2 regions of the Halomonas sp. TH-94 genome follow, and region 1 is predicted to be linked to the other one. Evidence: predicted binding sites of a transcription regulator. Region 1 holds the regulator's gene; the other holds the start of a gene.
What was found. Region 1 encodes FliA, which starts transcription of late flagellar genes. Its sites were predicted from a motif close to CTAAAGTTNNNNNNNNNNCNGCCGATA; they were not measured.

Region 1 (3,413 bases):
CAGGTGGCAGGGCAGCAGGCACGTCTTGAAGCGGCGCTGGAGCAGCACGAGATAGCCCTTCATCTCCTCAATGGGCTTCCCGATGGCGATGCCGGCGAGTGGCTCGAGCGTCAGCGATTTACATGGTGCAGCCAGGTCAGGGGCAGCCTGCGTGTCGAATTTGCGGGAGAGCGCCAGACATTGAGCGGGCTCGAAGCGGTAGCCGAGTCCGTAGGTCAGGTGCGCTGTCGTTTCCGCGGCGAGGCGGCGCGGCTGGTATTGACCTCCTTGCCTGTCGGCGTCCACTTCAAAGGGAGCCGTCGCGACTCGGCTGCTCTCGAAGTGAGGGCCTGGTTTGGCCAGGTACGCGACGAAGAAAGCGGCAAGATCCTAGTCAGGCGCTGCTGGGTCACGCCTGAAAGGCTGGGAGAAGAAGTTCAACCGCTGCTGCTTTCGCTTTTGCAGGGTGACGTACTGCCTCAGCTGACTCGGCGCGCCTGGCAGCGTCTCGATTCCAGTGAGATCGGTGAGATGCGCGCTGACGTGCGCCTGCTGATGGCCAGTGGTCTGGCCACGGTGGCTGCTCATCTCGATCTTGCCGAAGACGAGAAGGCCATGGATCTCAGAGCCGAGCTGCTCGGACTCAGTGGCGGCAAGCGTCGTCGCCGCGACGTGGCATTGCTCGAAGCATTGATACAGCTATTTCTGGTGCGCGATGCCATTCGCCACCTTGGCCTTGGTGAAAGGGAGTCAAGTTGATGGGATGGGACCAGGCCGCGGGCCTGCGCCAATGGGCGAACGGTACATCGCAGGACGACTGCCCGTTACACGTGGCTGAAATGCTGGTCGAACTCGCCGCGGAGATAGCTCCCGGGGATCCATCGAAGCGCTCGGCTGCCCAGCCGGTCCCCACGAGTGGGGCGATCAAGCCGCCCAAGCCTCGCAGCGACCAGGAGCTGACGCTGATGGTGCTGGGGCTGGCGGGCACGGCGGAGCGGCATACAGCCCGGGTAACCGAGCTATTTGAGAGCTGGGCACGGGAGGGTAGGCGCTGGGTCGGCAATCCGCGTGCCTGGCGTATCGTGGCGTTACCGATCAATAGCTCACATCTGCCCCTGTTGGCAGCACAGCAATCCCATTGGGCGCTTTGGGTAGACGATGACCTGGAGGCCTTTCGCCGCGGCTATCGCATGCTCCAGCAGATCGCCGAGCAGGGCGGGCCGCAGCGTCTGATCGCCGTGCATCCGCCGGGGGTGGGGCGTGAAGGCCTGCTGAGTAATCTTCAATATGTGGCGGAAGCATACTTTGGCATCGAACTGTTGGTATTGGCGCGATGAAGCCACGGGTCTTGCAAGGTATCGTTATCCTGGCCATATGTGGAGCCTGGGCGGGCTTGGCCCAGGCTGCGGGTAGCTGGGTAGCGACGGCCCCTGCCGTCCAGGTGGTGATGAGCGAACGTCCGGCAATGTCCGCCGCTCTTCTACCTCCAACGCCGGAGCTGGCCCAAGGCCAGGTAATGGGCCGGGTGAACTGGCAGTATCAGCCACTGGCAGGGAGAGAGGTGAATGCCTGGCTTTGCCACATGGGGGGATGTGTGCCACTGCCTGGCTCACGAGGACAGACCGAGGCGCTGGCCGGTATGCCGGCCGATACCCCACTTTACTTTCAGTTCTCCCTGCAGGAGCGTGGCCAGCGCGCTGCGACCCTGCAGGGGCTGCAGGTGATAGTGAATCATCACAACCTGTAGTGAATCTGACTCGTCGAGCATGGTGAAGCGATGCTCGAGGGAACCGTCAGCCGCGAGAGCAAGAGCATGTACACAGCACGAGGCAAGATAGAACAGTCGGACCTGCTGGAAGAGTACCTGCCGCTGGTGAGGCGCCAGGCGCTGTCGATGCAGGTTCGTCTACCCGCAAGTATCGAGCTCGATGATTTGATTCAGGCCGGTACGGTAGGGTTGCTGGAAGCGATGGGTCGTTTCGACGCCAGTCAAGGCGCCAGCTTCGCTACCTTCGCCAGCCAGCGTATTCGAGGCGCCATGCTGGATGAGCTGCGCAGCCGCGATTGGTTGCCACGCAGCGTGAGGCGCAATGCACGGGCGGTCGATGAAGCCGTGCGTCGTCTGGAGCAGCAGCTGGGCAGGCCGGCGGAGGAGAATGAGATTGCCGCTGAGCTCGAGATGGGACTCGCAGAGTACCGACAACTGTTGAACGATACCAACAGCGGTCACCTGCTGCCTTTCGAGGTGCTGGTGTCGGAAGGCGTAGAGCCCGGCATCGAGGATGCCACCATCGATACGCCTTACCGCATGCTGATCGATGCGGAGAAGCGTCAGCAGTTGGTCGAGGGCATCGAGGCGTTACCCGAGCGGGAAAAGCTGCTGATGGCGCTGTACTACCAGGAAGAGCTCAACCTCAAGGAGATCGGCGTCGTGCTCGGGGTCACCGAATCGCGGGTATGCCAGTTGCATAGCCAGGCCGTGAGCCGGTTGCGCGTACGCCTGGCCGAGAGCGACGACTAAAGGTTGTCCATCAGCGCTTTGGTACTCGCCAAGGCTTCCATGTAGCAGGCGTGGAGTCGGTCGGCTGGCACATCGTCGATGGCAGCTTCTACCTGCCGCTCATGATTTTCGCAAAGGGTAAGCACGGCGCCTAGCGGCCCGACACGGTACTTCAAGGCTTCGATGATGGGCAAGCCAAGCGGCAGGTGCTCGAGCAGGGTGCTGCGATCCTCCTCGAGCAGGGCGTCCATCAGCGAGAACAGACCCGTGGTGAAGGCATCCTCGGGATCCAGGGTGGGGAAGGGGGCAGCAAGATTCCGGCACATGAAGGCACGAACAAGCGCCATGCGCAGTACGATGCGAGATGAGGGCTGCAAGCTGGCCAGGGTCAGCGTCAGGATCAGGCGCCGCAATTCGATCAGCCCGAGTACCTGTACCGCTCGATGCAGATCCACTGCCTTGCCACCGCGATTGAAATAGGAAGAATTTGCACGGCGCAGAATGGCCACGTGGAGATGCGGCACTTGCACCACCAGTTCGTGCATCCGGTTCAGGTCGCTGTTGTCCTCGTAAAGGGCGCGGATGAGACGGATTTGTGCGGCCCGGTTACCGTGGCGCCCGCGCGGCTGAGAGGCAATGAAGCTGGGATGCGCCAAGTATTGGCCATGGTAGTAGTCACAGCCCATCGCCTGATAGCGCTCCAGCGCCTGGCGACTGTCGAGATTTTCGACCAGCAGTTTTATGTTACGTGCCGGGAGCTTTTCCAGCGTCTGTTCATCGAGGTCGCTGGGTGACGTGAGCAGAATGATATCGCAGCGGCCAAGCATGGTGCCGACATCCTGCTTGATCAGGCGGGAAGGCATGATGACCCGGTAGCCGCGCTCACGAATGTCGTCCAGACGCTCGAGCAACTCGGCATCGATGGAGCCGACCT
Region 2 (3,413 bases), on a different contig from region 1:
CGCGAAAAATGGCGTTGAGCTGCTCGTTATCCGGCTCATCCACATCGAGCTCCAGGAGGAAGCGCTCCATGTCGGCCAGCAGCTCTTCGGCTTCCTCGAAGAAAGTGTCATAGAAATCCGTGATATCCATGCGCCTCACCACCTGGTGTCAAATTTGTCTTGCTGTCGCCGTTCCGTCCCTTATTCGGGATTCAGAGTGCGGCGCAGCCCTTCAGTAAACTGTTGTACGGGAGCCAGATCGACCTCGCTCTCCAGTCGCGTACTCATCGGACTCGGCACGCCAGGGCCGTTGAGTACGCTCGGCCGACGAATGTATTCGGCCACTTCCGGCAGCAGCACCAGCAGCTCGATGCGCCGGTTGTCGGCATCGAACGGGTCGGTATCAGGTAGCATGACGCGGTCGGCGAAGCCGGAGACACGCAACAGCTTGTCGGAGTCCAGCCCGCCGATCACGAGCTCGCGACGGGAAGCATTGGCACGGTCGCTGGAAAGCTCCCAGTTGCTATAGCCACGATATCCACCTGCGTAAGGACGACTATCCGTATGGCCGCTTATGCTGAGGTAGTTGGGCAGATCGTTGAGCAGCGGTGCTATGGTTCTCAGCAGACTGCGCATGTACGGCTCGACACGATCGCTACCGATATCGAACATCGGCCTGAGTTCATGGTCGAGAAGCTGAATGCGCAGCCCCTCCGGGGTCAGGTCGAAGCGCATCTGCTGGCGCAGCTCACGCAGCTCGGGATCGGCGTCGATTGCCGCTTCGATGCGCCGCTGAAGATCCATGAAGAAGCGTCGCTGCTGCTCGCTGGGTCGGCTGAACTCACGCGTGTCGATACGTGCCCGCTCCCCATCGCTGTGAGCCGGATCCGGCCCGCCGCCGGGTATGACGCGGGTACTGCCAGAGCGATCTCCCCCTGTGACAGCGCTGGTCAATGGCGTGCTGAAGTAGTCCGCAACACCCTGACGCTGCTCTTCACTAGCCACCGACAGGATCCACATCACCAGGAAAAGGGCCATCAATGCCGTCATGAAGTCGGCAAGCGCGATCTTCCAGCTGCCACCGTGGTGGGCGTGGACGACTTTCTTGCGCCGTATGATGATCGGGCGCTTGTCTCCTCCCGCACTCATTCCGCTGCCGCACCCGACTTGGCATTGCGCACATACTCTTCGAGCTCGGTGAAGCCCGGGCGCTCAGCCGTGTGCAACGCTTTACGTCCAAATTCGACGGCTAGCTGCGGTGCATAACCGTGAAGACTGGCCAGCAGCGTTATACGAATACACTGCAGCATTTTCTCGGCTTCCTTGATCTGGCGCTCGATGCTGCTGGCCACCGGATTGATGAAGCCATAGCCCATCAGTATTCCAAGGAAGGTACCTACCAGAGCGTGGGCGATCATCTCCCCCATTTGCTCGGGGCCTGCATCGGCGTAGGTCAATGCCTTCACCACGCCCATTACCGCGGCGACGATTCCGAAGGCCGGCATGGCATCACCCACCTTGGCAATGGCATCCGCCGGGATGTGCGCTTCCTGCTCGAAGGTTTCGATCTCATGGAGCATCAATTCGTCGATTTCCATCGGGTCCATGCCACCGGCAACCATCAGGCGCAGATAATCGGTCATGAAATTCATGATCATCGGATCGGCGAGCACCATGGGGTGCTCCTGGAACAGTGCGCTCTCCTGGGGGCTATCGATATCACGTTCGATACCGAGCATCCCCTCGCGCCGAATCTTGGAAAGCAGTTTGAACTGCACGGCCAGCAGTTCCATATACATGGCCTTGTTGTACTTCTTCGTGCGCTTGAGCTTGGGAATGATCTTGAATGTGGCCTTGATCGCCTTGCCATTGTTAGCGGCGATGAAGGCCCCCACCCCTGCACCGCCGATCATCAGCAGCTCCGTGGGCTGGTAAAGCGGACCCAGGAAGCCTCCCGCCAGCACGAAGCCGCCGAAGACACACAGTAGGACTACGATGTAACCGAGCAGAATCAGCACAGCCGATACCTTTTATTGGATGCGAGTCGTCGTTACCCAATGTATCGGCCTGACGCAGAAACACTTGAGGCCTTGCAGACAAAAAAGAGAGGAATCAGGCTGGATAGCATGACGCCGCCCCGGATGGAGCGGCGTCCAAGGTCGAGCGAATAGGCGCTCAGCCTTCAGCAAGCAAGGCAGCGTAATCAGCCGGCCCGCTGAACGAGCGCAGCTTGCTCGATCGACTCGGCATCTTCCTGCTCGCGGCGCTTGCGCGTCTTGCCGGCCCGAGAAGGCGGCATGCAGATACCACAGACGTAATCGTGGTCCGGCGTATGCGCGTGCGCGACGAAATGGCCACTGCAGTGAGTGCAAGTGGACAGTTGCAGCAGGTCGCTCTCGAAGAAGCGCACCAGGGTCCAGGCACGGGTCAGGGCCAGCACCGGCTCCGCCTGATCGATACCGACCTGCTCGTTGTAGAGGCGATAGGCGGTAACGAAGGCTTGCATCCTCTCACAGCGCTGCTGTTCCAGCAGGTTGCGGTAGATGTTGTAGAACAGCGAGGCATGCACGTTGGGCAGCCAGGTAATGAACCAGTCGGTCGAAAAAGGCAGCATCCCCTTGGGCGGTGACATGCCGCGCACTTCCTTGAACAGCCGGATCAAACGTGCACGGCTGAGGTCGGTCTCGGTTTCGAGCACCTGAAGGCGTGCACCCAGCTCGATCAGTTCGATGGCGAGCTGAACCTGCTGCATTTCTTCGACGAGGCTTTTATTCGACATTCTCACACCCCCCGTGACATGGAAGCCGTTCCACGCCCTGCCATAAGCAGAGAAGCGTGAAACTGAGACAATCCATTGTCACGGGGGTTGTTGACTACTTGCTTCAGCTGCTCGGCGCCATCGAAACCGAAATGACAGAGCAATTGGTTGGTACGCGCCAGGCGCGTCAGCTGCGCAGCACCAAGCGACAGCAGCAGGTCGGCGGTTTCGGTATCGATTTTCAATCGAAACATGGCCGCCGCGCGATCGTCATTGAGCAATCGCTGCGCCAGAAGCAGATAGGCGAGGTTCAACTCCTGGATTTCATCCAGGTGATTCGTATTCTTCATCGGTTTCCCTGCACGCGGTTGAGTCGCGTGTCCTTATATTCTTATCACTTGCTGTGTCAGAACTCAGACCATTAGGCTTGCACTAATTTTGCCGCTGGGCCTGATGGACCACGAGTCCTGTTAAGGACGCTGCTTGTTACAGGTGCATTGTGACCACTGTTCGGCAACCTGCCAACCACCCTTTCAACGGTAGCCTTTTCAGGAAAAAAGCTTAGATCGCTAAGCCTCAAGAACTAGTTTGTTAACGCTTTGTGTAGTAAAGCAAAAAATGTGTCACAGAGGCCTTGACAAGAAGTAACCACTAATACATTAGTTACAAAAAATTA

Region 2: the regulator FliA is predicted to act here: its motif matches at 2,040-2,066, upstream of motA (flagellar motor stator protein MotA).

The regions. Positions count from the first base shown of each region.
Region 1 is NZ_JBYCKL010000085.1:10,328-13,740, forward strand. It holds gene flhF (flagellar biosynthesis GTPase FlhF) at 1-738, shown strand, start outside; gene AC2VNO_RS15945 (hypothetical protein) at 738-1,316, shown strand; gene AC2VNO_RS15950 (flagellar protein FlhE) at 1,328-1,726, shown strand; gene AC2VNO_RS15955 (RNA polymerase sigma factor FliA) at 1,793-2,500, shown strand; gene AC2VNO_RS15960 (EAL and HDOD domain-containing protein) at 2,497-3,413, opposite strand, start outside.
Region 2 is NZ_JBYCKL010000033.1:29,328-32,740, reverse strand. It holds gene cheA (chemotaxis protein CheA) at 1-130, opposite strand, end outside; gene motB (flagellar motor protein MotB) at 181-1,128, opposite strand; gene motA (flagellar motor stator protein MotA) at 1,125-1,997, opposite strand; gene flhC (flagellar transcriptional regulator FlhC) at 2,183-2,758, opposite strand; gene flhD (flagellar transcriptional regulator FlhD) at 2,761-3,087, opposite strand.